2 regions of the Paenibacillus sp. J22R3 genome follow, and region 1 is predicted to be linked to the other one. Evidence: a T-box and tRNA genes for the amino acid it is inferred to sense, from the RefSeq annotation. Region 1 holds a T-box; the other holds one or more tRNA genes.
The links. The T-box of region 1 lies ahead of metG (methionine--tRNA ligase). A T-box ahead of a tRNA ligase gene usually reads a tRNA of that ligase, here a tRNA-Met.

Region 1 (16,215 bases):
CCGCTTCGCCGATGATCTCGATCCCGAGCTCTTCCCAAGGAATGATATGCCTGAACCCTTTGCGCACAAAATATTCGTCGTCCACGATGATCGCCTTCATCATACGATCTCTCCTCCAAGTTAATGCGTGGCTGTGTCTGATCTCCGACTGCTATGCCACCGCTTCAGACTTCACTTTTGCGAGCGCCTGATGGTCTGGATGCCAAGTTCCCCCTAAATATATATGGATCTAGTAAAGTGTTCAATAAAGAGAGGGGCGAACCCTGTTGGGTGAACGTAGGAATATTGTTGCTTTCCCTAACAAAACAAGCCGTCCCGTTGTGGGACGACTTGTTCGTCTGGTTCATATTGCTTTCTTCACATTTAATGTCGTGAATCGTCTACTATCTCAATTGTAGCAGGACATCAAAAGGATAACGACCGGCATTTCGTCCGTAGAGGGCAAGACCGCCTTGCTCGGCCTCGAACGTCAGCTTGAAGCTGCGGCTGCGATCAAGCTTCGCTGTAATTCGGCTTGGCACGGTTACGTTGCACAGGTAACCGAAGGATCCGGCTTCGTCCAGCTTGTTATGCACCTCTTGATACTGCCAGGACAGAACGCCCCGGCTATCCGCAGGGTTATCCGGAAGCAGGAACGAACCGATACGCTCTCCGTCAATGAGAACATGAATGCGGGATTCATGACGCTCTTCATCTGTCATGTAGTACGTGTTGCTGTTGCGCTCCACGTCTGCGTTAGCTCCATGCATGAAGCTAATGGTATGCGCGCGATCCGTGGCCCCTTCCACATTGCGGGCAAGCAGTCGTTTCGCGCTTGCTTCGAAACGGATATCCATATGGTGGATCACGTTCTGCTCGGCTTGGCTTGGCAGATTAATGTCATAAACGAAATGGCCTTCTCCGCCGCCGTTTGTTTTGAAGCCTTGAATTGCGTTCCACTGATAGGTAAAGCTTTGCTCAACGAATGACGTAACCGGTACATTGACGAAACGGCCTTCTGCATCGTAAACGCCATCTTCGCTTCCGCTGCGCACATCGAACGTAATGAAGTTGCGCGTTACAACTTTACCGGAGGCGTCTTTCAGGGATACCGCCAACACGGCAACTGCATCCTGTTTCGGCATCGTAACGGTAAGCGGCGCGTCAATTGCTGTTACGCCGAAGCCATCCCAGTTAAGCTCGACTGTACCTTGATCAGCAACTGTGCGGATACCGAGATTGTCATACCACAGCTCATAGCTCAGCTGCAGCTGTTGTCCGTGATAGTGATCCGAATAGCTGGAGCGCAGCAGCGGAACAGCAACCTGCGTGCCTGCTTGAAGTGTCTGACATGGCGGTGCGTCAATGACGATAAAGTCTGCCGTATGCAGATCGGCAATCGACATACCCGGTACAAACTCCTCGTAGCCGAAATATTTGTCCGTTCCATCCAGGCGGTAGTAGCCGTTAAACTCATTCGTCACATCGCGGAATTCCGTGAATACGAATCCGCACATCTTGTCATGGCGGCGGAACTCGTTGAGCATATACCGATAATGCCAAGCAAGGTCGCTGTCGCCTGCGCCGCTGGTAAAGCCCCAAACATTCCCGCACTCACTGTTGATGAGCGGAGCATCGCCTTGCAGGTTGCCGCCGATATAGTTGAAATCTGAGCCCGGAAAGGTTTTCTCCACGATCTCGGTTACATGCTCGCGCACCTGTTCATAGCCGTTGATATAGAAATGCCATGAATTCAAATCCGACTCGACATGGTCATAGTTGCATGGGGAGTTATCTTCGATGATCCGGGATGGATCGGTCTGCTTGGCCCAGTGGTAGATTTCGCGTACCCACTCCTGCGTTTGCGGCAAATACGAGCTCGGCTGGCCCGGCTCCCCCGTTAACCCGCCCCCTTGCGGGTTGGTCTTCAGTCCCCAAGTTTCGTTGAACATGACCCAGCAGAAGATGGATGGATGGTTGTAGTCACGGTCGATAATTTCCTTGGCTTCACTCTCATAAGAAGCGCGCGCCGTCTCATCAGGGTTGCCCCAGAAGCATGGCATATCTTCCATAACCAGCATACCGAGCTTATCCGCCCAGTACAGCTTGCGCGGCTCTTCCGGTTTGATATGAATACGGACCATATTTAGGCCAAGGCGTTTCAGCAAGTAAATTTCATCGTGCATCTCTTCGTCGCTTGGATAGGTAAAATAACCGGTTTTGTGGAACGACTGATCCAGTGTGCCGTTCAAGTAAACCGGCTTGCCGTTCAGCGTAATCCAGCGGTAGGAGCGGTCACCGAACAATGCCGTTCCGAATTCACGAATACCGAAGTACGTGGAAACGGTATCGGTGCTTGTGCCGCTGCTGAGGGTAAGTTCACCTTCATACAGATACGGTGATTCCGGGCTCCACAGCTGTGGGTCGCTTACTGTGAAGGAAACAGTGATCGCATTGCTGCCTGCCTCGAGCTGAACAACTGCTGTATGCTGCACCGACTGATCAGCAAAGCTGAATAGCAGAGTCGCTTCTCCGGCTTCCTGCGCAGTAATCGCAGCATTCACTTCAACGGTGCCGTCTATTTTGGTAATGAACTTAGCCGATTGGATATATGCCTTCGGTCTTGCTTCCAGCCATACCGGCTGCCAGATTCCGCGTATTTCGCCATATCCCTGCTTGCCCCGTGCTTGCGAGCTGCGGTCGAAGTCTTCTGCGCGTACGACGATCGTGTTCTCCGCATCGTTTCTCCACACCGTGCTGACTTCGAACTCGAAGCTGCCATAGCCGCCGGCATGAGAGCCGACATGAACGCCGTTCACCCATACATCGGAGCGATAATCAACGGCGCCGAAACGCACGAATACGAGCGATTCGCTCTCTGCCGGCGCCCACGCTACAGTCTTCTTATACCAGCCTGTACCGGTATCATTACGGCCAATACCCGACAACGGACTGGACCATGAGAAAGGTACCGTAATTTCGGAATCAAATTGAGCTGTAGGCTGCAGGGACGCGTAATCGCTTACATTCTCTTCAGTATCTAGGCGGAAATCCCATACGCCGTTCAGATTCAGCCAATCTTGACGCTGCCAATCCGGACGCGGGTACTCGGGACGCGGCATTTCTGTTTGTGCAGATTTCAAAGCTTGAGCAGCCATTAGGGAAGCACAACCTTTCAGATGATGGATTTGGAATTGCCATCATTTTAGCATTCGTATATGATTTAATCAATACGTATTATGTTTTTACAATACACCAATTATAGAGTACACTGGTGATAAAGAAAGAACTGAACGATGAAGGGTTGAAACTGCTCATGAGTGAACTCAAACAAGATACCATTCGATATCCCTCCACCCGCCTGATCGATGTGGCCAAAGCGTTGTCCGGTGACGTTCGCGTCCGCATCCTGGAAGCGCTGGGCGAGAAATCAATGAGCGTCAGCCAACTCGCCGAAGCGCTCGGCGTCGCGCAGCCGACCATTTCCGTAAACGTGCAGATCCTGGAGAACGTCGAGCTCATTACTTCCACGCTCGGTGCGAGCAGGGAGAAAATCTGCTCCGTCACCTGCCGCTCCATTCAATTGGATTTGCCCGTCAAGCTCGGCGAAGGATTGCTTCGCACGGAGGAACTTCGCATGCCGATCGGCATGTACGCGCACTGCTCCGTTCAACCTACATGCGGTATCGTCACTCGCGATTGCACGCAGCTGGGCTCCGTTGATGATCCTCGTGCCTTCTACTTGCCTGAACGCGTAGAGGCTTCCTTGATCTGGTTCGCCGGGGCTGGTTATGTGGAGTATTATTTTGCCAATCCGATGCCGCCCGGCGTTGCGATTAATGAGCTGTGGTTCAGCGCGGAGCTGTGTTCTGAAACAGCGGGTTTCCAGATGGATTGGGCTTCCGATATTTCCCTGCTCATTAACGATCAGCTTGTCGGCACATGGACAAGCCCCGGCGATCTCGGCGACCGCAAAGGCAAGCTGACCCCGGACAAATGGAAGAGCGGCACCGAATACGGCAAGCTGACCGAGTGGCGCGTTACCGCATCCGGCAGCCAAGTGAACGGCGAAGTGACGGCGCAAGGCACGACGCTTGCGTCACTTGGTCTCCAATACAACAAGCCGATCCGCGTCAGGCTGGAAGTATCCGAGGACGCGGTCAACTGCCGCGGCCTTAACCTCTTCGGCGCCGACTTCGGCGACCACCGGCAGGATCTGCTGCTGTCGTTTATCCGCTACGTGGAATAGATGACGCCAAGAAGGACTGACTCAGAAGTACGCAGCCGCGACTTTTGGGACAGTCCTTCTTCGTGCCGGCTCTGTGCGGGCTCTTCCCGGCTGGCTGCATGCTTGCTCCGGGCGGGAAGAGCCCGCACAATATGCAACAAATCAGACGATCCAAGCACGAAATGCTGCAATTGTTGCATGGAATGCAACATTTCTCAGCAGATGAGCTCCCAGAGGCCCTCTCTTGTTGGGAATGTTGCATATTGTGCAACATCTTCAAGAATTGGACTAGTTTTACTCCATTATGTTGCACATTGTGCAACATTCAACCGCAAACGCATTATACTTGCTTCCCATCCCAGCTATCCGCGCCACGTGACAATACGAAAGGCTGCCCCTCGGCAGCCACTCGCATCCTCACATCACATATTTCCACAGCAACCACGAAACAAACGCTGCCAGCCACGACACAAACCCGAAGATCATGACGATTTTGTTCTCGCTCCACCCATATTTCAAGCTAAAATGATAATGAATCGGAGCCATGCGGAAGATTCGCAGCTTCGTCTTCTTGTAATACCACACCTGCAGAATCACAGACAGCTGCTCGGCCAGATAGATAATGAACAGAATCGGAATCAGAATCTCTACCTTCTCGATGACTGCTAGGAAGGTGAGTGAACCGCCTATCGCAAGTGAGCCCGTATCGCCCATAAATGCTTTTGCAGGGTAAATATTATAGATAAACAGTCCCAACAGACAACCGATCATGACCAGAGAGAACGTCTGCACTTCGACTCTCTCGGAGATAACGAAGAAGAAGAAAAAGGTCGGGATCGCAACGTTAATCAACAGCCCGTCCAACCCATCGGTAAAGTTAATGGCATTAGCCGAGCCCACAATGAACAGCAGCATGATCACCAGATATAGCCACGGCGGTAAGTCCAGCGAGAATCCCCGAAATATTATAATATCTGTGCTTAACTCGAATTGCTGAAGCAATACAAGCAGCAGCATACAGGCAAAGGTGAACTGAAGGACCAGCTTCATTTTGCCGGAAATGCCTTGTGGATCTTGAAATGCAGCCTTGCGAAAATCATCCAGGAACCCCACGATGCCGAATAAAACAAACGTTGTGCCAATAAACAGCACCATCGGCTGGGGATGCACGTAGACCGATACCATAATGCCAATTAACAGGATTAATCCCGACATCAGCGGCGTACCGCGTTTCGCTTGATGATCCGGCGGCAATTCTGCACGTATCGGCTGCGTTAGCTTCAGCGTGCGCAATCCCCAGATGAGCAGCGGAGTTAGCAGCGCAACAAGAAGGAACGATATCCCTGACGCGCCTAGTATAAAAATATCCATTAGCTCGGTTCTCCTTCGACCCGGGATTTATGACATTTAATAATGAGCGTTGATGGGATGATGCGTGCCTTTGTTCCGGAGTACCATTTTGCCGAATTGACCGTGTCTCCTTCATCCACCTCAGACTCTTCAATAACAGCATCGATGACGAATCCGGCGCGGATCAAGGCGTTGATGAACGTACTCACCTTCCGATTGTGCATCACAATCGGTGTACCTCGCCAAGCCTCATGCCGTTCGAAGCTCTCTGACACATAGGAGCGTCTGAATTTCAACACTTCATCGCTGTATTCCACCACACTATGTACGGGATGCTCCCAGCTAAACACGAAGATGCCGCCCGGCTTCAAGCTTCTGTGAATATGACTTAACGTCCGCGGCAAATCCACGGTCCAGCCGAGTGCATAGATCGATACCGCTTTGTCAAAATAGTTCTCCGGCAGCTCCGACATCTCTTCCATAGGCGCTTCAATGAGGACGACCGGCTTGTCCAATTTAGAGACAACCTGCTTTGCCGTCTCAATCTGGGCACCCGACAAATCAACGCCCCAGAGCTCGCGCGCTCCCCGGTTGGCCAGGTATTCCAACGTATGCCCGCTTCCACAACCTACTTCGACGATCGCGCAGTCTGCTATCGTCCCCAGCAAGTTTAATTCTTCCTCCGTGGGGGCGTAGGCACCATAGGATAGACGTTCGAATGAGCCTTCAAAAAACTGATTCGCTACTTTATTCCAGCCTTCTTTATTCACTTGAATCATATCCTTGTGCTGCTGCAGCATGCTATGATCCCTCCGCTTTGTTTGGAAGTCTACTATCCTAAATGCTAGCATTATATGGAAAATAGGCGCAAGAGCTAATTCGCACAATTCGATTCGGAGCGGCATATTGTACCCTCATAAGAGTTCTTGACTTGGAAAATATTGTGTACTATAATCTCGAATAAGCTGAATATTCAAATAAAAGCTGTGAAGAGAAAGAGTATCGCGTTGATGTCTTTAACAGAGAGCCCCGGCCGGTGCGAAGGGGTAAAGAATAACCGCGAGAATATGGTCTCTGAGCTGAGCACCGAACCCTCAATGGGCGTAGGCTGCGCCGGATCCTGCACCCGTTACCGTGCTAGGGTATACTCGCAAACCGCGACGTACCCGAAGAGGTGAATGCTGCGAGGCGTTCATACAATTGGGTGGTACCACGTGAGCACAGCTCTCGTCCCTTCGGGACGAGGGCTTTTTCTGTTTTCTGTTTTCTATAAAAGGAGGGAATGTGGATGGCACCTGTATTTATTGGCGGCGCTTGGCCGTATGCGAATGGTTCCTTGCATTTGGGGCGATTGGCGAGCTTATTACCCGGAGATGTTCTGGCACGCTATTACCGTTCCAAGGGCGAGCAAGTTTTGTACGTATCAGGAAGCGATTGTCACGGCACTCCTGTCGCGGTTCAAGCGATTCAAGAAGGCGTCAAGCCGAGTGATATTGCGGACCGCTATCATCAGGAATTTGCCGATTGCTTCGCACAGCTTGGCTTCACCTATGACCTCTATACGCGGACGGATCAGCCCTTCCATCATCAGGTCGTGCAGGAGATCTTCCTAAAGCTGCTCGAGAATGGCCATTTATATAAGAAAACGATTCAGCAGACCTACTGCGAGACGGATAGACGGTTTCTGCCGGACCGCTACGTAGAAGGCATATGTCCCGTGTGCGGGAGCCGCGCCAGAGGTGATCAATGCGATGCTTGCTCCACCATACTCGACCCAGCGGATCTATTGGATAAGTCATGCAAAATTTGCGGCAATCCCCCTACCGTACGACCTACGGAGCACTACTATCTCGCGCTCTCCCGTTTCCAAGATGAGTTGGCGGCCTATGCTGACAAGTCGCATGGATGGCGAGAGAACGCCGTTCAACTGACTAGGCGTTACTTAGAAGAAGTCCTTCTTGATCGAGCGGCAACGAGAGATCTAGACTGGGGGGTCGATGTACCGATTGAAGGCTTCAAGGATAAGAAAATCTATGTCTGGATCGAAGCGGTCAGCGGTTATCTCTCAGCCAGTAAGCAGTGGGCTGCTGAGACCGGCGGAAGCTGGGAGTCCTTCTGGAAGGATGGAGGAGCGACTATAACGGCTTATTATGTGCATGGCAAAGACAATATCCCCTTCCATACGTTAATTTGGCCTGCCGTACTTCTGGGTGGAGGCGGACTGCATGTGCCGGATCGGATTATTTCCTGCGAATACATGACGCTGGAAGGGAAGAAGTTCTCGACCAGCCGCAATTGGGCGGTCTGGGTGCCTGACATCATGAGCCGGTATCAGCCGGACTCCATCCGTTATTTTCTCATCGCCAATGGCCCTGAGAGACGGGATGCGGATTTCTCTTGGCGGGAGTTTATCCACAGTCATAATGGGGAGCTGCTCGGCGCATTCGGTAATTTCGTGAACCGCACGCTCGCTTTTATCGCCAAATCATTCGATGGACGCGTTCCCGCAGGCGAGCTTAGCGAAGAGTGGAAGCAGATTCTTACGGAGCTGTACCTGGAGTCCGGGGCTCTAATTGAAGAAGGCCGCTTGAAAGAAGCGCTGGAGCTGATCTTCGCTCAAATCCGGCAGGCCAACAAATATTTCGATGAGCAGAAGCCATGGGTACAGATCAAGGAGAATCGGGAGGATTGCGGCTTTACACTTCATACCTGCGTAGGGATCATAGCGAATTTAGCCAATCTGCTGCAGCCGTTCATCCCCTTCTCCTGTGAGCGTATCCGAACCTTCCTCTCCCTCGGGCAGCCTGCTTGGAACCTTATTACCGTTCCGGCTAATCAGCAGATTCAGAGCTTATCGCTGTTATTCGAACGCATTGATCCCAAACGCATTGAGGAGGAAGAAGCGGCTCTATTGAATAGCCGGGCTCAGCTGTAGCTTTAGCTGCAGCTGCAGCTAATGCTGGATCACCTCGCAAGTATGGCGTATCCGTTTGTGGTTCCCTTTTATGCAACTCCTAACCGAATGTGGGGGCCCCGTTTGTTCAAATGCTGCCTTTTGTGCAACATTTCCTTCGCAAAAGTGGATCATCGGGGAGATGTTGCATGTCATACAACATTTTCACCTCCTATGGCTTCTTAGCTGCCTAATTTCATTAAAATGTTGCAATTCATGCAACATTAGGGCTGGTTTTGACCTGTGTGATGGGTAGGATGTTGCATTTGCTGCAACATTTACGCGCCTAACTACCTTTCAAAGTCAGAACAAGAAGAACCGCCAAGGCCCTTTGCCCTGACGGTTCTTTCCTCTTCTCTCACTCTTTACTTACTCACCAAAGTAACAAACAAATAAACAGCCGTCCCCCACATGACAACAGCGGAAACTTTGTTCAGCGCAATCATGATTCGCCCTGATTTGTCCAGGCTGCCCGTTAGTCGGCCGGCCGCGGCCAGACTGGTAAACCAGAGCCACGAAACGACTACGCAGGCCACCGTGAAGAGCACTTTCTCGGCACCGCTATACTGCAGGGAGCCTGTCCCAATGACGCCGATTGTATCCAGAATCGCATGCGGATTGAGGAGCGATACCGACGCTGCAAAAGCGATTTGCTTCTTCGCTCCGAGAGCCTCGGCGGATGATGAGTCCCGATTTGCCGGCTTGCTCCTCCAAGTCAGCCATCCCATATAGAGAAGGAACAGGATTCCCACCGCGAACAGGATGGTCTTCAGCCAAACAAACTGCAGGACAAGCACCGATACGCCGAGTACAGCCAGCAAGATCAACAATGTATCGCAGATCGACGCCGTTATTACGACAGGCAGCGCCTTGCGGAATCGACTCTGAACCGCACCTTGATTAAACACAAACACGTTCTGAACCCCAAGCGGCAAAATCAATCCCAATGCCAATATAAACCCATGAATCATTGCAGCAAGCATGTTCGTATTCTCTCTCCAATTCTAGTTGTCTATTTACCTGAGCCCGTGGCTAAACGCTGAATATGCCGGTTCACTTCCGCCCAATCGGCGGCACGCAGGACAAACTCACTCGTAACCGCTCGATTATAAGGCTGATCATACAAAATAATCGGTTTACGCATGCGAGCAAACTCCTCCGCATAATGAGGCGCATCATCAATCAATATATCCACATTAGCCGCTATGCAGGCTTCAAGTTTATTTTCGGCGAATGAGATATTGTTGTAAGTGAACTTATGACGGTTCAACCAATCTATTGTAACATCCCGGAACAGCATTGGCCTTGCCGTTATAATAGACAGCTCATGCTCAAGTGAGAGTTGCTGCAGCATATCGGCTGCGTTCGGATATGGTGCCGAATGCCAATGAATATCGTGGCCGTGCTTCGCATAAGCGATATCTCGTTCTTCCCGGTTCCAACCATAGGAGCGATAGATATAGAAATCTTGAATATCCGCGGCGGTTAGCGCCTTTCCGGATGCCATATTATAATAGGTTACATGCGCTGCCGTCGCGTCCAGAACGGTATTATCCAAATCTATGGCAATGTGCAAACGGGCTCAACTCCTTCGAGGTGTTGCCTATTCATTCTGGTCCGGCATATATGTTAACTCATTATACCGTTCAACTACTAGGGGTGTGAACCTAATTATGAAAGCCAATGAAGCTTATAACGACGTAATTGAAACCGAGGAGGAGCTGCGCGCGCTTATAGGATTCCCTAGCGAACTCGTGAGTCGTAAGACGATTACTCATCTGGATCATCATTGCACCGATTTCATAAGCCGCTCTCCATTCATGGTCATCTCGACTGCGGACAGCAACGGCTCTTGCGACGTTTCGCCGCGCGGCGATTATCCGGGATTCGTGCTGATCCAGAATGAGCGGCGCTTAGTGATTCCGGAGCGACCGGGGAATAAACGCATGGACTCGCTGCGGAATATTTTATCCAATCCACAGATTGGTTTGCTCTTCATGATTCCGGGACTTGGGGAAACGCTTCGAATTAATGGACGAGCATTCCTCGTAAGGGACGATGAGCTTCTGGAGCAGATGGCCTATAACGGCCGTAAACCGCTGCTTGGCATTGCTGTAGACGTTGAAGAATGTTTCATCCATTGCGCCAAAGCTTTTATTCGAGCGGGTTTATGGAACCCCGATTCGTGGGCGGATAAGGAGTCACTGCCATCTGCTCCGCGAATGATCGCGGACCATGCGAAGCTTCCCGGCTCGGATGCGGAGGTCATTGCACGACGATTGGAAGAAGGGTATGCACAGCGTCTTTATTAGAAGGAAACGGTTACGATATTGTATCCCGATGTGGATAACTTCAATTGTGGATATGTTTATACGTCCCCAATACTTATACACGTATTGCTGTTGAAGGCTGTTGACACTGGGGATAACTATGTGAATAACCTTTTGGCACGACTAATTTATGCTGGAGGAGGCCGCCCATCATGTCCGAATTAAAGAACGCCCCTATCACCGCTTTACCTATGTTAGGACAAACCCTCTCCGCCATCGGCGCTGATCTGGTGATTGCCGAATGGACCGCTGAAGGCTGTCTGCCGGACACCGAACCGATGCGCATTGCGCCGCTGCATGTTCATCATGAAGATGATGAAGCGTGGTATGTGCTTGAAGGCAAGCTGGCTATTCAGATCGGCGACTCCGTTGTGGAGGCAGCCGGCGGCAGTGCCGTCATTGCCCCTCGCGGCGTGAAGCATACTTTCTGGAATCCGGCGCCGGAGCCTGCACGTTATCTGATTATCATGAACAAGCGCATTCAATCGTTAATTGATGCGATTCACGCGATGGAGCAGCGAGATCCGGAAGCGATGCAAGCCTTGTTCGCGCAATACCAAGCTGAACTGCTCGAATAGATGAGCGAACAAAAGGCCGCCAGTCTCCTTCTCCGGAGATTAGCGGCCTTTCCATACTCCTATGAACCCAATCTTCCAATTGCAATAAACACAGCAATTGCCAGTAGAACGACGTTCATGACAATCGCTTGGTTCTCGCCTCTTCTGGCATGAACCCCAATTGCCAGTACCATGATTACCGCTATACCAATAGCAGCAACGCCGGCCAACCATGGCAGAATGTCCGTTGCAGTTGGCACGATAAACCCGATTGCCGCAAGCAGCTCGGATAAGCCGACGAGAAGAACTAGCCCCCGAGAAGAATCTTTTGCCCATGGCATGGTCGCTCTAACCTTCTCGTATTGGAATGTCTTCATGATCCCTGCCATCAAGAACATAAGCCCTAATAGAATTTGAGCGACCCATAATGCAATATTCATTATCTGTATTCTCCCCTTGTCAGTTATATAGGTTTATCATACGACAAAGGGTGATTATCAAGAAGTAGGCACATGAAAGTGCCCTTGTTTCCATAATGAAACCATAGATACATACAGGAAAATCCGAGCAGGAGGCTATCTCTTCCCACTCGGATGTCTGCTTGCGATTTACAACATGCCATAAGATTTTAACGTCTTTAAGCGTTCCACCGTAACGAAACCACGCCATTCGGCTTCCGCTCCCGGACCTACCGGCTCCCAGCTGATGCCCCAGCCCCCATCCTCTCGCTGCTGCTTAATCAAAGCATGAAGATGACGATCGAGCTCACCATCCGAAATCACTTTGCCTGCATAACTGCCGCGCTGCGGAGCCCAATCCAGCACCTTCTGCACATAACCATCGGCCTCCGGATCTCGTTCGATAATCCCGGGCTGCTGCAGCCAATCCTCTATCCAAGCTAGGTACGGAGCCGCTTTCTCTTGTTCAGGTGTATGCTGAAGAAACGTAATCCACTGAATGCCATCATGAAAACCATGCGGTTGCTCCTGCTCGAGCGTACGCCAGATATAAGCTGTATTTCGCTGGAACCATTCTTCCTTCCAAATATCCGTCCGTACTTGCTGCTTATATAACGTGCCTATAAGCAGGCTGGTTGGATTAATCGAAGCGATATCATCCCGCTCTGCATTCCACCAAGGCGCATGCGGGTAAGCCGCGGCACTGCGAAAGACGAACGGAACCCCGCCATCCGGTAACGTAATGCTCTGCACATAGCGGATAATACCGTCAAGCATATCCGAATCATACCCGTCGTCCATCTCATCCATCATCGCCAGCGCGACCTCTGTCGGCACAGGCTGACTGTTTGGGCAGCGAATATCCGCCTCCAGCGCATGTCCGAAACCGCCGTCCTTATTCCGGTAAGCGCGCAGTGCGCTGAAGACCGCCTCTTTCGTACCATTCTCGAAGAAATATTCGAACCGTCTCCGATCAATCAATCTGCCGTTTTTGTATAGAAATGATTGTGCCCGTTCGAGAATTTCATGATTTCCCATCCTGAACAACCTCCTCAATAATAGGTATCCCTACTCCACTGTTATTCCTTGGCTGTATCTGTCGCATACTTGCCTTGCCATCCGAAGCAGCTCCTCCCGCAAATGCCGGGGCTCCTTCACTTCAGCATCCATGCCAAGCGAATAGAACAACTTGACCGCCCATTGCCACTCCGAAGCCGGGCACATAAAATCCAGCTCCCAACGCTCATCCGCGACTTGTTTCACGTTGTCGCCAATATGGAAGTCTTGCTCGGCCAATAGCGCTCCCCGGTACGTTAACTCCGCAATAATGCGGGTAGTACCCTCATCGCTGCCGACCGGACTCTCGGCTTCCCGAGCCAATTGCTCCACCTCTTCGCCAGGCACCTCCATGAGCTCCATCGCTTCGAAGCGATCCACCCGAAATGTCCGCTGCTCGTTATGGGAAATCGAATACGCCTCGCAATACCAATACCCGTGCGCAGCATACATTTTACGAGGCAGCACTTCTAACGAGCGGGTATGCTTCTCCGAACGATACCGCACGCGAAGCCATCTCGATTCGGCGGTGTATGCCAATAAATCGGACAAATACGGGGATTTGACGCTGCGCTGCGGTACTTCGACCTCCACATAATGAAGCATGGACTCGATATGCGCCAAAGTCTGCTCCGGCATAATGGCCTTCAGCTTATCCATCACCGTCCATCTCGCCTGCTGAAACGGTGTATCCGCCATGCGCGTCAAACTGCGAAGTGCGAAGAGGACGGATAAGGCTTCGCTGGAATCCAGCTGCAGCGGCGGCAGCCGGAAGCTCTCCATCAACCGAAAGCCTCCTGATGGACCCGATACCGCATACAAGGGAACCCCCATCTCGGCGAGCGACTGCATGTCCCGCAGAATCGTTCGTTTCGTCACCTCGAATTTGTCCGCCAATCGTTTGGCAGTTGCCGGCTCTTGCTGCAGCGCGATGAGGATCGCCATCAGTCGGTCCATTCGCCTCACTGTCATCCCTCATTTCAACCTCATTATATCACCCTATTGGTGACATGAAGTCTGTCACCAAGCCGCAGCCAATGCAAAAAAAAGATGACCGAGTAAATCTACCTCAGAAGTCATCTCTCATTAGCCAAACTTACTCCGCCGCCGCAAACTGCACACAATCCCGCCCCAGCTTCTTCGCTGCATAAAGCGCATTGTCTGCCTGCTGAATCAGTGCCTGCAGAGATCCATACTGCTCCGTATTACCTGTTGCGCAGCCGCAGCTGACTGTCACATAGGAAGCCGTCTTTGATGCGGCATGGGGAATTTGCAGCTTCCGAACTATCTCTCTCAGCTCAAGCGCCATATAGATTGCAGCTTCCCTATCCGCTTGCACGATAACGGCAAACTCCTCGCCGCCAAACCTTGCCGCCATTCCGCCCATAAGTCTCGCTTGCTCTTGAAGCGCAATTGCAACCTGCTTCAAACATGCATCACCGGCCAAGTGCCCGTAGGCGTCATTGTATCCTTTGAAGTGGTCGAGATCTATCAGCATCATACTAACAGGAGTCCCTTCTGCACTCGACCACAGCTTCTTCGCGACATCATCGAACTTGCGCCGATTCGCAATACCTGTCATGGCATCAAGCCATATCAGCTTCTCCAGCTCGCGGTTCGCCTCTTCAAGCTCAAGCGTTCGCTCACGGACTTTCTGCTCCAAGGTGAAGTTGAGCATTCTGAAATTGCTCAGCAGCTTCTCGCTGGATGCAAACGCTGTGGAGAACCGTACGGATAGAATGAACGATTGCGCAAATACAAAACAAAAGATGCCAAGCGGAGTTAAATTGTAATTCGGCAGCCAGTCATACTGCGCGAAGATATCTACAACAATAGCCGCAACCATGATAAGCTGACAGATGAATACGATGCGCGCGCCTTCCCTCCCTCGAACCATCGCCAAGAGGAACACTACATTTAAATAAAGGACATACACGAGCAGAAACACCTGAATATAGGGCAGCAGCGATGTAAAGTAAAAGGCGGAATTAGTTACAGTCAAGATGAAGAATAAGGTGCAGCCGCAAGCAATGATCGGGATCGCAAGCTTGATGAATTCTGCTGAATACAAGCGGCTGATAAACAATGCGAAGGCAAGCATGGTCAGATAGATTAAGCAATACTCCATGGTAAGCATGGTTTCCCAGCTCATGGAGGGCATCAGCCTGGCAATCACAATCCGTCCGCCGAACAGACTCCGAACCGCTACAAACAGACAGACGAGGCCAAAATAAAGCGTCGATCGCTCCTTCAACCTCCGAACATATAAGCCGAAGTGGTACATAGCCATAATAAACAAAGCACCGGCCACAAATAGCTCAATAGCCAGCTTTAATTGATCCTTTCCCGTAACCGCCGAAGCTTCACCAACTCGGAGTGGCTGCGAGATACCGCCTTGAGCATTATCATAATTAGAGACCTGCAGCACGATCTGAATGTCCGCTGCCGATTTATGAAAGTAGATGAGCTTCACCGCTTTACCGGCTGCAGAAGCTTGTGCAGACGTTCCGGAACACCAACACCTTCATAAACCTCGCCATTAATCCATACTCGATATGCGCTGTAGATAGGCGGAATCTCCAGCGCCCAGCTACCCGTCTGTTCTTCTATGCGAATGGTCTTGGCATAAGTAGCGTATCCGACTGAGCCAAGCCTCTGATTATTAATTGTATAATCCTCCCACATGGACGGAAGGTTCACCATCCGATCCGCTCTCGCATGGCGGATTTCATCCGGTGTTAGTAAACGGTTCCAATAGAACGACCAGTTCTTGTCCAACATCTGGACTGAGCCGTGACTACTCGGTACTGCCAAGCTTTGTCCATCTGCAAATGTGAATGCGGAACAGCAGAATAATGTACTTATAAGCAAGACCATGATCAACCAACTCTTATGAATTGTGCGTCTAGGTGTCATCTCATTCTTCCTTATCCGCTGATTTATGCCAGAGCAGCATGTACTTTATTTTATCATAATTCTAACCACTAATTGGTATTTTATAATGAATTTCCAGATAATCGAATCCCTTTTCCCTTACCAAAAAAACCAACATTGCAAACATATGTTCGGTATTGTATGATGACGTTACTGGCCATACTGATACGGCCACCTCAATTACAAAGGAGCGATTATAAGATGATTACAATGTTGGTCCCTTATCTGGTTATGAACGGCAATGCAACGGAAGCGATTACATTTTATCAAGAAGCTCTACATGCAGAAGTAGTCATGATGCAAACCTTTGGAGAGATGCCGCAGAACCCGGAGATGCCGCTCCCGGAAGAAGCTAAGAATCTAATCGGCC
Region 2 (16,215 bases), on a different contig from region 1:
TGAAATCCTCAAGGGATTGACACCGGGGCAGAAAGTCGTAGGTCGATAAGCTATGGGGATGCCGCTATTTCGCTTTCTGCTTCGCAAAATGTGGAACACGCGATGGATGACGCTCAGCTCGCTGGCCGGCTTGATCATTGCCGTCGCCTTTGCGACCAGTATCCCGATGTACGCGGATGGAGCGCTGAAGCGGGTTGTGGCACAATCGCTCATGGAAGAGAGCAGCGGGCTGCCGGCGGGATCGCTTCTGATGCGTTACCAGGAAACGACCGGTAAGACGGATTTGAATGCGTTGACCGAGGTGTCCCGTTATATCCGCGAGGATGTGCCGAGTGAAGTTGGATTTCCTTTCGGCACCTATGTACAAAGCTTAGCCATTCGAACGGCGGAGCTGACGCCGGAGGATCCAACGACCGTCGATGCGAGCCGGGTTCGTCAGATGGGACTTACATCGATGAGCGGCCTCGATAAGAAAACAGAACTGACGCAAGGTCGTTGGTACACCGACACGGTTGGTGACGATGACACGATCGAAGCGGTCATTCTGGAAGAGGCGATGTACCGCAGTGACATTCATATCGGCGATGTGTTTGAATACCCGATCTACAGCGGTTTGAATCTGACGCTTCGCGTTAAGATCGTCGGAGCGTTTAAGCCGCTTAGCGATACGGATCCGTATTGGTATCAAGGGCTTGAAGGCTTGATGAGTACGCTGCAAATCGGCGAGAATGCCTTCCAGAAAGGGCTTATGAAGGATCGGAAGATTCCGGTTCATACGGCTAACTGGTATTATGCATTCGATTTGAAAGATATCAAGACAAGTCAATTGTCGCCGCTGAATCAGACGCTTGAGCGGTTGAACATCGAGCTGTACCAGCGTTTGAAGGATACGAGAGTAGAGATCTCATTCGCTAAACTGCTCAATGAATTCCGCAAGTCGAGTCTTCAGCTGCAGCTGCTGCTCTTTACATTGGCTGCACCGATGCTGGCGATGGTGTTTTACTTTATCGCAATGAATGCCCGGCAATCGCTTGATAAACAGCGCAGTGATATCGCTGTATTACGAAGCCGGGGAGCGGGAACCAGGCAGATCATCGGCATTTACATGCTGGAAGGATTACTGCTCGGAATCGTCGCTCTCCTCATTGGTCCGTTAATCGGTTGGTTTATGGCGAAGAGCATCGGCTCGGCCAATGGATTCCTGGAATTCGTCAATCGGAAATCGATTCCGATTGGATTCGGAACAGAGTCGATTATCGCAGGTATCGGCTCTGTGGTTCTTGCCCTTCTGGCGACCATCATCCCAGCGGTTATTTATGCCAGGGCTTCGATTGTGGACTATAAGAAGCAGATCGCGCGCTCTGATCGTAAACCGGTTTGGCAGAGATGGTATGGCGATGTGCTGCTGCTTGGCATCGCAGCTTATGGCTGGTACTTATTCAATGAACGCCAGATGATTTCGTTCAAAAGCAAAATGACGACGGATCAGCTGAACGTGCAGCCTTTTCTGTTCTTTGTTCCGGCGTTGGCAATCTTCGCAATGGGTTTGTTCTTCCTTCGCGTCTTCCCATGGCTGCTGAAGCTGTTTAATTGGATCGGCCGGAAGGTGCTTCCGGTGCCGCTCTACTTAACTTTGACTCAGCTGTCGAGATCGTCGAAGGGATACTACCCGCTGATGATATTGCTTATCTTGACGCTTGGATTAGGAGTTTACAATGCTTCTGCGGCTCGAACGATCGATCTGAACTCTACAGAGCGGACGCTCTACAAATTCGGAACCGATGTTGTCATGCAGACGGTATGGGAAGGAACTGCTGAAGTGATCGACACCGGAGGCGGAGATGCCGGCGGTGGCGGTGGCGGACAAGGCGGCAGCGGCGGTGGAGAAGGAGCCGGCGGCAATGGTGCTGGAGGCAATGGAGGAGGCGGAAATGGTGGAGGCGGCGGCAACGGCGGCGGCTCTACGGTTCCGACTCGGATCAACTATTCGGAGCCTCCATTTGAAGTGTTCCGCAAGCTGGATGGGGTAGAGGCGGCGGCGCGCGTGCTGCAGACCAAAGCCAATATCGTCGTTTCAGGACGATCGGCCGGACAAGGAACCGTCATGGGCATCGACAATGTCGATTTCTCCAAGGTGGCCTGGTTCCGTGACGATCTGTATCCTTCGCATCCGTTCAACTACTTAAATTATTTAGGGCTCTATGAACAAGCGGCTATTATTCCTTCCAACGTGGCCGAGAAATATCAGCTGAAGCTTGGCGATACGATCTCTGCCGGTTTGCAGGAAGGAATGATTGACTTCGTCGTCGTCGGTATCGTACCGTACTGGCCGAGTCAATATCCGGATTCATCACCGTTCATCATCGCGAATCTGGATTATATCTATGACCAAGTTCCGATGATTCCTTACGATGTATGGCTCAAAATGAAACCAGGTGCGCTTACCGCTCCAATCATGAAGCAGCTGCAGGATGAGGGCATTGAGCTTGCGAATGTTCAGGACGTGCGCATTGAGCTTGCTGTGCAATCGAAGCATCCGACACGCGGCGGCGTATTCGGGATCCTAAGTCTCGGCTTCCTTGTTTCCATCATTGTTTCGCTAACGGGCTACATTCTGTTCTGGTTCTTTAATCTATCAGGGCGGATCGTACAGTTTGGTGTTCTTCGCGCGATGGGGCTCTCCAGGAAGCAGTTGACCGGTATGCTGCTGCTTGAGCAGGTGTTTACAGCGGGACTGTCCATTGGACTCGGTATCCTAATCGGCAAAATTGCAAGTTTGCTATTCTTGCCATTCCTGCAGACGACCGATAATGTCGCGAACTCTGTACCGCCGTTTAGGGTCGTATTCGATTCCAAGGATACGACGCAGCTCTACATCGTGGTCGGATGCATGATGCTGATGGGTGCAGCGCTTCTACTCATTCATATCCGCAGATTGCGCGTACATCAAGCCGTTAAGATGGGAGAGGAGCGTTAAGACCTCATGATTACTTGCGAGGGACTCGTTAAAATTTACAAATCAGATGATCTTGAGGTCGTTGCACTGCAAGGGCTGAACCTTCACGTCCGTGAAGGTGAAATGATGGCGATTATCGGCAACAGCGGCAGCGGGAAATCGACGCTGCTCAATATACTGGGCGGTCTTGACCGCCCTTCGGCCGGCCAAGTGAGTGTAGGGCCATGGGATTTGCTCAAGATTACCGATGAGCAGCTCGTTTCTTATAAACGCGATACCGTCGGTTTTATCTGGCAGAGTAATGCACGCAATTTGCTCCCGTATTTAACGGCGCTCGAGAACGTGGAGATGCCGATGATGCTGTCCTCCAAACTGGATCGCGCTTATGCGAAGCAGCTGCTGGAGTGGGTGGGGCTGAAGGAGCGCATGCACAATAAGCTGCATCAGCTCTCAGGCGGTGAACAGCAGCGGGTTGCAATCGCGATTTCGCTGTCAAACCGGCCGAAGCTGCTGCTTGCCGATGAGCCGACAGGCTCCGTCGATACGCGTACTTCAGATCTCATCATGGATATCTTCCGCAGACTTAATCGCGAGATCGGCATTACGATTGTTATCGTTACGCATGATTTATCGTTAGCCGGTAAGGTTGACCGTGTCGTGGCGATTCGGGATGGATTAACCAGTACCGAATTTATTAAGCGGAACCCGAATCTGGACGATAAAGATCAGATAGGCGACCATTCGACTCTCGGCGGCGCTGAGGCCATGCATGAAGAATATGTCGTCGTTGACCGGGTAGGCAGACTTCAAATTCCGAAATCGTATTTAACAGCCTTACAAATTACAGATAAAGCATCAATGGAATTTGACGGTGAGCGCATCATTATCTCGCCGCCTAAATCACTGGAGGGGTAGAACCAATGGAGAAGAAGGTAAGACGTTCACGGGGAAAACTAATTATGAGGACTTCTGCTTTGGCGGTTACAGCAGGCCTGCTGGCATCAAGTCTTGCAGCATGCAGCAAGGGAGACAGCGGCAATGAAGCAGAGCGTCATGTACTGAGAATCGGCTTTATGTATTCCAATTCCGATAATGAACCTTATCTGCGTCAACAGTTCACGGATGGTTACGAACTAACGCATCCGAATATCGACATCGAAATCGCAGCAGCAATCAACTATGATGACCAGCGTTTCGAAGAGCCCGATCCGAACAAGAAGCAGCCAGACCCCTATGAGAAGCTGAAAGAGATGATCAACGGCAAGAACCCTGTCGATGTTGTTGTACTGGAATCTTCTTATTTGAAACGTCTGGTAGAAGACAATCTGCTTAAACAGCTGGACCCTCTGATCCAAGAGAGTGAATTTGATATCGAGGATTTCGTACCGACGGTTATCGATGGTATCAAGGATGCGGGAGGCGGCAGCCTCTATGCGCTTACGCCGACCTTCAATGCTTCAGCGCTCTATTACAATAAGAAGTTGTTTACTGATGCCGGTGTTACGCCGCCGACAGACGGCATGACTTGGACAGATATCCTTACGAAGGCCAAACAGGTAGCGAAGGGCGAAGGGGCAGAGCGTAAATTCGGATTCTCGTTCAATCGTTGGAGCGGAGACCCGTTCTGGGATTCGCAAACCTACTCGGCACCTCTTCAGCTTAAGATGTTTGACAATAAAGCAGAGAAGATGACCGTAGATACACCGCAATGGCGCAAAGTGTGGAGTGAAGTAGCCGCATTGTACCAAGAGAAAATCGTACCTACCCAAGAAGATATGAACAACGGTGGCGGCGGTGGCATTGCCAGGGACAAAGAAGTCGCATTTAACCCGTTCCAGAACGATCTATTCATCAGCGGTCGCATCGCCATGATGATCGGCGGCTATGACTATGTGAATGAGCTGTCCAGAGCGAAAGATTATGCCACTAAGAACCCTAAGATTCCATCCCCGGATTGGGATGTCGTGACGATCCCGACTTTCGAGGAAGCTCCTGGTATTGGCGGCAGCATCTACTTGAACAATCTAATGGCGATCAGCGCCAATGCACAGAACAGCGACGATGCTTGGGACTTCATCCAGTTCAACAACAGCAAGGAATGGGCGAAGCTGAAATCCCGCAGCACGTATGAGATGGTAGCACGTAAATCGTTCCTGAAGCCGAAGGACGGCATGAACTATAACATCGAGGCCTTCTACACCCTTAAACCGATTCCACCGCAGGATATCACGCTTGAGAAGCTCTACCGCGAGAAGCCGAACCTCTATCAGGTTCAACAGTTTGCACAGCCACTCTTCCAGGAAGTCATACAGAAGAAGAAATCCGTCGAAGAGGCGCTTAAAGAATGGCAGACCAAAGGGGATGCCATGCTGCAGAAGATCAAGGACAATCCGAATGGTCCGCTTGAGCCGGTTGATGGCGGAGGCGGCGTAGGCATTAATGTTTACGGCGGTAAAGGCTAAATTATAGTGGAGCAACCGCATTGGCGCATCTTGCGTCGATGCGGTTTTTTATATCTTTGTCGGATCGTTCAGAGCCGATGCTTGTTTTTTCCGAAAATGGGGCATTCTAAGCGAAACGGCGAAGAAGGGAGTAAGTGACATGAAGTGGATATATTGGGGGCGTCTGTATGAAACCAAATTTCAAGCCGGATGTCTGGTTAGACGGATGGAAAACGACTGGTGGGTATACGGTTATGAATGTCCGCAAGAGATCGAAGTATTTCGTTCGCGCAAAGGAAGATTCGGCGTTCGATTTCTGCCATAAAAATATACTTGACTTATTCATGCATCATATAGTATATTATTTCTTGTCGCCATTGAATGATTTGTAGTGAATGAGTGTTATCGCGGGGTGGAGCAGCTCGGTAGCTCGTCGGGCTCATAACCCGAAGGCCGCAGGTTCAAATCCTGCCCCCGCAACCAACCTTTCGATTATTATCGTAAGGGCCCTTAGCTCAGTTGGTTAGAGCGGTCGGCTCATAACCGATTGGTCGGGGGTTCGAGTCCCTCAGGGCCCACCATTCCACAATCATGAACATGCCGGGGTGGCGGAACTGGCAGACGCACAGGACTTAAAATCCTGCGGTGGGTGACCACCGTACGGGTTCGATTCCCGTCCTCGGCATCCAACAAGAAACCTTGATGATTCAAGGTTTTTTTATTTTTTAAGGGTGCTTGTATGTATACTTAAAACATCAAATCCTGTGCGTTTAAACTTACCACACAGGATTTTCGTAAAAGCTTATAATACCTCCTTTGCAGTATCTGACTAGATCAGATAATCAAGGGAGGTATTTTTATTATGCGTATCACGAAAGTTAAAAAATCAGCGCCAGCAACAATGGAGTTGCTTGAGAAAGACTTTTTTGGCAGCACTAATTATTGAACCAAATTAAAGACATCAGCCCCCTAATAAAGAGAGCTGATGTCTTTACACAACGTGTTGAACGATTGCTTTAATAATTTCCGCAAAAGCTAAATTAAAAAAAGTTTTAGCTAAGGAACGGGCCACCTTGGCAACATTCATCGATGTGTGTGACTTCCTATAAAACACTACATTCGCTTTTTTCATAGTCATAGTCCTCCATTGAAATTGAGTAATAAATAAATCTCCAATGGTGGTGCTAAAAACATATAAAAGTAACAATCAATGACGAATGGTTTCCATGACCAAATAGCAAATCGTGGAATATAGGGGAGCCATATTTGATATTAAATTATAGCCTATTAAAATTCAACTACAAAATGAACTCTTTTGACATTTTCAACGACAATCTACCTAGATGAAATTACCATATCGTTCTACTAGATTGTAATTTTTTATTTTTTTTGAATATAAGTTAATATATTTGTACACAAGTTTTGAAATATAAAGGTTCCAGCTCGAAGAGAGCTGGAACCTTTTTTCGTTGTTGAGGTGTTTTATGGAACGGCTGCCCGTCAAAGAATAGCCGTTTTTTGCTAGCTTGATTCCAATCAAAATAAAGAGGCGTAGGAGAGGGCTGCAATATGTTTCGTCCGAAAATCGTAGAATAGTTCATTTTCTCCGTTTGCTTCTGACTCTAAAATACAAGTTGACAATGAATAAACGCTTGCTGCGTTACAATCCGTACGACGAAATGTTGGGAGGGGATTAACAAGCTTGCCCTGATGATAGACCATGAATGTTTTCACAAAATATACCACAGAAGGGATAATAATATGAACAAGCACAATCTGAAATCACGCCTGGCATCGCGTCTGACTGCTTTGGTTCTTAGTATTTTGCTAGTGGCACTAACACTACTGCCCGCGACTGCTTTCGCAGATACCCCTACCGAAGGCGATCCCTTCCAAGGCGAGATTCTATTCCCCTTCAATGAGGGGAATGGCTCGAGCTCCAGTGCCCTGTCGGGCGATCTATCAGCGACATTAAACAACTACGCTTGGAATCCAAATGGCCGAGGCAATACTTCCGCGTTCTCCAATGACCAAGCAGGCCAGAACGGAATTACAATCGACTACGGCACTCCTTTCGCGAGTGTAAATGATCTTACGATGGGCGTTTGGGTGAAGCCCGCAGCCCCCAATTCCGGACAAACCAGTTCTTTAATGGCCCCGCCTTATGCTGGTACTACAGGCAATTGGGGATTCAGTAGTGGAGAAATCTGGTGGAGTATCAACTGGGGCACCAGTGCAAACAACTTCGCTGACACAAGTATAAGCTTCCTGTCTTATGGATCGAATGGTTCCGAATGGGATGGCGGCCTCTCAGCGCCGGCAGGCAATCTGGCAGATGGAAACTGGCATTATTTGGCATACAGCTTAAGTGCAACTGCGAAAACGATCGCTCTGTATGTAGACGGCAATCTGATCGGCGAGAAAGATTATAGTTCCCTATATCCAGTCAATCTGCAAGCTTACAAATGGTTCGGAGGGAATGGGTACCAGGCTAAGTCGTACACCGGCCTGTTGGATGAGCTTTCCGTTTTCCCTTCTGTTCTGGGTGACTCTGCGCATGAAGCACTATATAACAGAGCACCTAATACTAGCAATCCTAGCAATCCGGGCAATCCTGGCGATTCTCTCCAAGGCGAGATTCTATTCCCCTTCAATGAGGGAAATGGTTCGACCTCCAGCGCCAATTCCGGTGAGCTGACAGCCACATTGAACAACTATGTATGGGATATCGATCACAATGGCCGGGGCGATACTTCCGCGATTACCAATGACCAAACAGGCCAGAACGGGCTGACGATCGACTACGGTACTCCGTTCGCGAGTGTAAATGAACTTACGATGGGCGTTTGGGTGAAACCCTCTGCTCCCACTCCTGGATCATCCAGTTATTTAATGGCTCCGCCTTATGCCGGTACCACTGGCAGTTGGGGGTTAAATGCCGGAGAAATCTGGTGGAATATCGGTTGGGGCACCAGTGCAAACAATTACGCCGACACAACCATAAACTTCACATCATACGGATCGGATGGATCCGAGTGGGGAAGCAGCCTTTCGGCGCCAGCGGGGAATTTGGCAGACGGTGACTGGCACTATGTGGCGTTCTCCTTCAGCGCGACGGCGAAAACAGTCGCACTGTATGTGGACGGCAATCAGATCGGTAACAAGAGCTACACGTCCACATTCCCTATTAATCTGCAAGCCTACAAATGGTTCGGCGGGGCTGGCTATAATGGAAGCGGGTACACGGGCCTGCTGGATGAGCTTTCCGTTTTCCCTTCCGTTCTGGGCGATACCGCTCATGAAGCGTTGTATAACAGAGCGCCTAATACGAGCGACAATACAGGCAATTCAGGCGATCCCTTGCAAGGCGAGATCCTTTTTCCTTTCAATGAGGGCAATGGTTCAACCTCCGGCGCCCTTTCGGACGGTCTGACGGCTACATTAACCAACTATATGTGGGATATCAATCACAGCGGCCGGGGCAATACTTCCGCAATCACCACGGACAGCAGAGGTGCGAGCGGGCTCACAATCGACTACGGTGCTCAGTTCGCGAATGTAAATGATCTTACCATGGGCGTATGGGTCAAACCCTCAGCTCCTAGTCCAGGAACATCCAGTTCATTAATGGCCCCGCCTTATGGCGGCTCCGATGGCAGTTGGGGGTTACATGCCGGAGAAATCTGGTGGAATATCGGCTGGGGCACGAGTGAAAACAATTACACCGACACCAAGATAAACTTCCTATCTTACGGATCTGATGGCTCCGAGTGGGATAGCAGCCTTTCAGCGCCAGCAGGGAATTTGGCCGACGGCAACTGGCACTATCTGTCGTTCTCCTTTAGCGCGACGGAGAAAACAGTCGTTCTTTATCTGGACGGCAGTCAGATCGGTGAAAAGACATATACGTCCACATTCCCTGTTAATCTTCAATCCTACAAATGGTTCGGCGGAGGCGGATATAATGAAAGCGCGTATACCGGCCTTCTGGATGAGCTTTCGATCTTCACCTCTGCTCTGGGTAGCACCGCACATGCAGCGCTATATAACAGAGCGCCTAATACAGACGGCACCGGACAGCAGACAGATCCGGCCGACACCGATCAGGTAGGCGACAAAACCTATCATGTGGCCAAGACCGGCAGCGACAGCAACCCCGGCACCGATGCCGAACCATTCCTTACGATTCAGAAGGCAGCTAATGTTCTCCTGCCTGGCGAAACCGTAATCATCCACGAGGGCGTCTATGAAGAATCCGTACGTCCGAAGTACAACGGCACGGCTGAACACCCGATTTCATTTAAATCTGGCGACGGCGAGAAAGTAGTCATCTCAGGTGCGAACCTGATCACCGAGGCATGGCAGACGGCGTCAAACCCAAGTGCGGTGGAATATGACGCAGATGACGCCAACCTCTGGAAAGTGAACATCAGCTTGCCGATGGGCAATTACCGCAATCAAATTTTTGTGGACGGCGAAGCCATGCTGCCTTCACGGTATCCGAACGTTGCGAAGGAAGACGCGTACTATCGTCCGAACTGGCTGACTTATGAGTTCGACGGCGAGAATGCCAGTACCGGCGGATGGTCTACCCCTACGGGCAAGCTGCGCGACCCCGAGATGAACCAACCGGCAGGTACATGGGACGGTGCAGCGATTGTGGGTATGGACAACCGCGGATGGAACTTATCCGGTGCGGAAGTCGTCTCATCCACGCCAGGCTGGCTTAATCTTGCAAACATGAATTTCTATGAGCTAGGCCCAACCGGCTACGCCTCAGGCGATGATTTCCATTACTATATCCAGAACGCAATGGCCGCTCTGGATGCACCATATGAGTGGTTTTATAACCAGAATAGCGAAACGCTGTATGTACAGCTCCCGAACGGCTTAAACCCAAATGATCTGGATGTTCGTTACAAAGCACGTGATTGGGGCTTGGATCTGTCCAGCCGTAAATACATCCATATCGAAGGTATCGACCTAAACGGCTGCAGCCTGACTATGCGCAGCGGCGTGAGCAATGTAGTGAATAAAATGACAGCCAAGTACGTCACCGAATTCCTGTCCCCAGATAATGAGCGGGGCGGCATCATCGTAGGCGGCAAGAACAACACCTTGATCAACAGCGAGATCGCCTATTCTGCCGGTGCGCTGGTCACCGTTGAAGGCGAAGGCAACAAGATCGTCAACAGCAAGCTGCATGACGCTACTACCGGCCCGACATTGTTTACCTTCTCGATAACCATTTCGGGTATCAACCATTTGATCAGCCACAACCAGATTTATAACGCCAGCGGAACTCTGATCGGCGGCAGCTTCTACGCCAGCGAAATCTCCTACAACGATATCCATGACGGTAACTGGCACAGCACTGACGCAGGACTGATGTATTTCGCTTATAACGATTTTGGTAACAGCCAAATTCACCACAACAAAATCCATGATTCCCACAGCGAATTTTCCAATGGCGTGTACTTTGATCTGGGCTGCAAGAACGCCTTGGTATACGGCAATGTGTTTTGGAATTTGCCATGGACGGCTGTTTTCATTAACTCCAGCTCCGAATTTATATCCGTGGTCAACAACACGGTCTACAAAGGAGCAACCAGTCACTCGAATCCTGAAATTTACACGAACTCCCCAGGCGACGCCTACATGGACGTTTTTATGAACAACATCGTAGATTCCCGCGGCGTGGGTACTGATAACGTTAACGCCGGCGCGGTGGTACTGGACAACTACAGCAGGCCAAATGACGACATCGATGGAACCGCGACCTTTAACAACCCATCGGCGTTTGACTTTACCCTGAAATCCGGTTCCGACGCAGTCAGTATGGGCTCCTATCAGCCGGGAGATAGCTGGACTGCCGGTCTGAAGGGTACTCCGGTAACGGCCGAAGATGTTAGCAGCGGCCCGCAGTTCCTGTCTTATTCGAACAGAAACCTGTTGTTCAACAGCGGTTTTGAGTGGCCGCGCGTGGAATTCCCGAGCATGGGCTCAATGCCGTATTGGGAAAAAACAGGGACAGGGAGCGCATCGCTCGTCAGAGCCGGTTCATCGGCCGACAACGCTCATGCCCGCGATCAGAACGCAGTGGAGCTGACCGGTCAGAACATCGGACTCGAGCAGGAGATTGCAGGTCTGGAGCCTGGTGTGGAATACGTGCTGCGCGGCTTTGCCCGGATGGGCAACGGCAGCAGCGCCGAAGGGCAGAAGGTAGAAATAGGCGTAATTGTCGGTGCAGATACCCTCAAAGATGAATTGGACCGGCCCGCATGGCGATCGGTGTCCATCACATTTACGGCAGACGAGACCGGAACAGCCAAAGTCTACGCCACAAAGACAACATCCGGATCACGAGCACTGGTAGACGACTTCTCGGTTGTGCGTGCCGATCTTACGCCTGACGAGGGACCTGTCAGCGACGATCTGTACCCGATGCTTCAGTCCCCAGTGGCACTGCTGGACGATATGCTGTTTGAGAATGCCAAATGGACGGCAGCCAACCAATCGTCGTTTGTGAAAGACGAACCGACCGGTCTCACCCTGGAAGCTCAGTCCGGCCAATCAGCAGCTGCGTTCTACACCCAGGAAAAGTACAGTAACAAGGACTTCTATTTGAAACTGGACGAGAGTGAAGATCTTGACGCTCTTGACCTGAACATCATACTTCGGGCAAATGCGGCTACGCGAACTGCCAACAGGTATGAGATTGCTATTCAAGGCAGGACTGCCACACTGACCCGTTATTACAACGGTCAGGGTCTCCAATTGGGGCAATGGACGGTAGACATTAACGATCGGCTCTTGAAGGCCGGAGCAGTATGGGATGATGTCAACGAAAGCGGGTACGGCGGCGTGACCGTGACGCTCAAGAATGGAGACGAAACGCTATTCTCCGTGCGAGATGAGAATAACTTAAACGTCTCCTCCCCTGGTTACTTCGGCCTGGCGACTGGATCCTCCATCAAACTCGGACGCGTGACCGAGTATGTGGATATGGGCACAGTCATTGCAGATAAGGCTAATTGGAAATCCGGAGGGACTTCAATCAACTGGGAGAATAACGATACCAAGTTGACCCCCGTCGGAGCTGGAACTGCAGGTTACACCGGTAGAACATTCGGCGACGCAGAGTTCGTGGTGGGCTTCGAGTCCGGCATGAACACCGGGGCGTTCCCGAACTTTACCCTGCGAGCTCCGACCGAGGGGGATCTTCTAAACAACCCTTGGAGCGGCTCAAAATACAGTGTTATCTTCAAGGAGGGCTCCTTTGAGATTCAGCATTGGCAGGAACTCTGGAAGACCGGTTCAAGCATTCTGTCGGATGACGGCCGATCGGCGCTGGCGGACAACAAAGGCTTTGTACCGGCGTATACAGACACACTGGTTAAAATCAGTACAGTAAACACCGACTATGGCGTGTGGATCCGCGTCAAGGCAGGCGACACGATCGTCGCAAGTTGGATTGACGAGAATAATTATCATACGAACGAGGGATATTTTGGCATCTGTGGCTACACCGAACCGATGTCCATCTCAGTGCCTGGCGAGAGTACTTATGTTCCTGTCGACATTGGGAACCCGGACGATAAGCCGGGCAATGACACTGATGTAGCTGTGACAGGAATCGCCGTAACGGGTGCGAGCGGAGCATCCGCGATCGCGAGCCTCGGCGGGACGATGCAAATGACCGCAACCATGACGCCTGACAATGCAACCGATAAATCCGTCTCCTGGAAGGTCGTCGGCACGGATGGCAACGCAACGAACAAGGCGACGATCGATGAGAACGGCCTTCTGACAGCAGTGGGGGACGGTGTAGTCAAAGTCGTCGCCACGGCAAATGACGGATCAGGAGTAACGGGCGAAACCCTCGTCACGATTGATTCGACGCCGCCGGTAATCGTTGCTCCAAGCGATCTGTCGTATCTCCAAACAGAAGCGGTATCGATCACATTCTCCGCAAGCGACAGCGGAAGCGGCTTGCAATCATTGACCGTATCCTTTAACGGCAAGACGACATCCGGAACGGTTTCCGTAGATCCGCTCGGCCTCGCGGTTGGAACGTATCCGATCGTCGCTATAGCAACGGATAATCTCGGTCATCAAACGACGCAGACGTTCAGCTTGAAAATCACGATAGAAGTTGCTCAATTAGACGAACTGATCTCTCTCGGGGCAACCCGCGGTTTGATCGCGGACGCCAAAACAGTGAAATCTCTTCAATCGGATATTGACAAAATCCAAAAGGATCAAGCGAAAGGCAAGCTTGACGCGAAGGATTTCAAACAGCTGGAAAAGGATATCAACAAGGAGAAAGGCAAAAAGATCAACACCGCTTTCGCGAATCTGTTGCTGCAGAGCATCGAAGCGTTAAAGAGTTCCCTGTAAAAATAAGCAGAAAACACAAGCCGACTTGCCAGCGAGCAAGTCGGTTTTTTTTTACTTAATCGGACACGATCTGAATTTAAGTATTGCCATATCCCATCTACTGGAAATATAATCTCATTAGTCATAGATATGATAATAGATACCTAAACTTCAGCGAGGTGAAACAATTGCAACTCCTTCGAACAATCACAGACAGTGACTTTGACGGCGGTGAGCCGGAGATGCTGGAGCTGGTGTCTAGGCACGCTTCCAGAGGCGTTCTTATTAATGACCACTTCCAAGTCGCGATGATGTATATGGCGAAGCTAGGCCTTTATAAATTGCCCGGCGGTGGGGTAGAAGCGGGGGAGAACGCCGAGGAAGCATTAATACGGGAGATAAGAGAAGAAACGGGCTGCATGGCATCCATTGTTCATGAGCTGGGTTATATGGATGAACATAAGAATAGAAATCGGTTTTTCCAGCGCTCGTTCAGCTACATCGCGAAAGTGGTAGACCTGCCCGGTGCTACATCTCTATCAGACAATGAGATCAAGCTCGGCATGCAAGTGAAGTGGGTTCATCTCAATCAAGCCATCGTATTCATGAACAGCTCCGTCAGCGATTATTCCACTCGGTTCATGCTGCTGCGAGATCGAATCATCCTTGAAGAAGCGGCTCATTGGTTAAATAAACAAACAAACCTCCATCGCAGTATCTGATTCAATCAGGTACTCACGATGGAGGTTATTTATTTGGCTGGTTTGATGAGTGCATTACTGTGAATGTCCAGCAGCGAGAAGGCTCTTCCGATCATATCTTTATCTTTCTCATAGAGATGCGTTGCTTTATCGAAGATGCCGCTTGACTTGGCCACATGGTTTAATTGTTGGACCATAAACTCGGAATTACAGAGGGCAACCACACGATTGCTATATTTGGTTAACTCCTGTTGGAAGACGGTAGCGAGTTCCACGATTTCAGGAGAATAGACAACGGCTTCCCCATCTGAGGCTTTCATCTCGCGATGATCGACCAGTATATTCAACTCATTCTGCCCATAGGCGGAACAGATCCCCAAGATGACAGAAGATAAATAATCCACATCCTGCTTGCCTGAGAACAACCCGCTAACCGAGAATGCCAGCACTTTCTTCTCCGGATCCAGGTTGTATTGAAATCGCTCTTTAAAGGGGACTTTGAAATCTCTGGGAAGGTAGGTAGGCGTTAAGGAGAACCGCTCTCCAGAGAACATATAAGACATGGTGACTTGAAGTGCAGCCGTAATTTTCTGGATATTGACAAGACTAATATTACGTTCTCCCCGTTCAACTCCACTTATGTACGTACGGTCTAGTCCAGATCGATATGCCAGCTGTTCCTGTGACATTCCGCTCCTGGCTCGGAGTTCTTTCACTCTTTGTCCAAACTCCAGGCATATATCCATTGCTGCCTATTAAACCCCCTATTATTTCCCATATATACATTAAGAGAATAGCGGCAATGTGACGTAAAGTCAACAGACGGAAAGCTCGAATCTAGTTATTATTTATTATATCTGTGAGAAATGATATGAAAATAATAAAAGGAGTCATGAACAGTGAGAATTAGTTATGCTGGCAGGAGTTTTTTGAGGCTCTCTATATTTTTGCTGGTCTTCCTCGTTGGGCTGGTTACATGGCTGTTCTGGGGGAATCACTTATACATAAAGCTTACCCCTTTGTGGTGCGTGGTGTTGCCAATTCTATATAACATCATGGAGAACCTTAAGCGGCAGAGATGTGAGCGGCTTATTCGCAAAGAATACAAGGAAATGCCAATCATGTCGGTTGAGGCATGGGGAGATGCCGGTTACGGATTTTTATCGGTGACGAAAGAATCGATTTATTTTGTCCCTCAGAAAGGGTCTGTATTTTACTTGCCTCATCATGAAACCAGCACGTACGGCTATGACTTTATCGGAACAGCTAAAGGTAGCTCGTTCACAACGAACAGTAAGGAGAAATGCCGTTCGAGACGGACGAAAATCCCTGTATTTTATGTGGATTTCACCGATCACAGGTTTTACTTTCAATCGAATAAAAACAAACAATTTTATCATGAGGTTGAGCTGGTAAATCGCGCGACAGTTCAACATTTTTAATACAGGCTGTATAAAGCGAGTCCAATCGGAGCATAATAATTGTTGACGGTGTGAAGAGAGGTGTGGTTCCGTTGGACCTTATGGTGCTAGGGCTACTGGAGGAATTTATTTAATCACTTCACGATATGGAAGCGAGGGGTTGTGTCGCAGAGCAGATCTGAACACACGCGCTGATAACGATCCGGGTCAAATCGGTGAGTACTAAGCGGTGCCCAAGTTTTTCAAAGAAGTTTAGTGTGAGAATGGAAGAATTCAACGATCGATCACCGTCGAGAAGGAGCCTGCAAAGGCTCCTT

Region 2: it has a tRNA-Met gene. The T-box ahead of metG (methionine--tRNA ligase) is inferred to sense a tRNA for this amino acid. The anticodon was not compared.

Annotation. Positions count from the first base shown of each region.
Region 1 is NZ_JBWDNS010000004.1:168,040-184,254, reverse strand. Features, by position in the region: gene AC0YN4_RS19635 (response regulator transcription factor) at 1-103, opposite strand, end outside; gene AC0YN4_RS19630 (glycoside hydrolase family 2 protein) at 384-3,137, opposite strand; gene AC0YN4_RS19625 (ArsR/SmtB family transcription factor) at 3,254-4,228, shown strand; gene mraY (phospho-N-acetylmuramoyl-pentapeptide-transferase) at 4,625-5,578, opposite strand; gene AC0YN4_RS19615 (class I SAM-dependent methyltransferase) at 5,578-6,357, opposite strand; T-box leader at 6,535-6,795, shown strand; gene metG (methionine--tRNA ligase) at 6,846-8,492, shown strand; gene AC0YN4_RS19605 (LysE/ArgO family amino acid transporter) at 8,876-9,493, opposite strand; gene AC0YN4_RS19600 (5' nucleotidase, NT5C type) at 9,523-10,086, opposite strand; gene AC0YN4_RS19595 (pyridoxamine 5'-phosphate oxidase family protein) at 10,184-10,822, shown strand; gene AC0YN4_RS19590 (cupin domain-containing protein) at 10,993-11,418, shown strand; gene AC0YN4_RS19585 (DoxX family protein) at 11,478-11,837, opposite strand; gene AC0YN4_RS19580 (hypothetical protein) at 12,006-12,893, opposite strand; gene AC0YN4_RS19575 (helix-turn-helix transcriptional regulator) at 12,924-13,883, opposite strand; gene AC0YN4_RS19570 (diguanylate cyclase domain-containing protein) at 14,008-15,384, opposite strand; gene AC0YN4_RS19565 (hypothetical protein) at 15,381-15,725, opposite strand; gene AC0YN4_RS19560 (VOC family protein) at 16,047-16,215, shown strand, end outside.
Region 2 is NZ_JBWDNS010000001.1:1,681,554-1,697,768, reverse strand. Features, by position in the region: gene AC0YN4_RS08000 (efflux RND transporter periplasmic adaptor subunit) at 1-49, shown strand, start outside; gene AC0YN4_RS07995 (ABC transporter permease) at 53-2,977, shown strand; gene AC0YN4_RS07990 (ABC transporter ATP-binding protein) at 2,984-3,871, shown strand; gene AC0YN4_RS07985 (ABC transporter substrate-binding protein) at 3,877-5,418, shown strand; gene AC0YN4_RS07980 (hypothetical protein) at 5,558-5,722, shown strand; tRNA gene AC0YN4_RS07975 (tRNA-Met) at 5,804-5,880, shown strand; tRNA gene AC0YN4_RS07970 (tRNA-Ile) at 5,902-5,978, shown strand; tRNA gene AC0YN4_RS07965 (tRNA-Leu) at 5,997-6,082, shown strand; gene AC0YN4_RS07960 (hypothetical protein) at 6,389-6,529, opposite strand; gene AC0YN4_RS07955 (LamG-like jellyroll fold domain-containing protein) at 7,159-13,797, shown strand; gene AC0YN4_RS07950 (NUDIX hydrolase) at 13,956-14,498, shown strand; gene AC0YN4_RS07945 (helix-turn-helix domain-containing protein) at 14,528-15,223, opposite strand; gene AC0YN4_RS07940 (hypothetical protein) at 15,533-15,919, shown strand.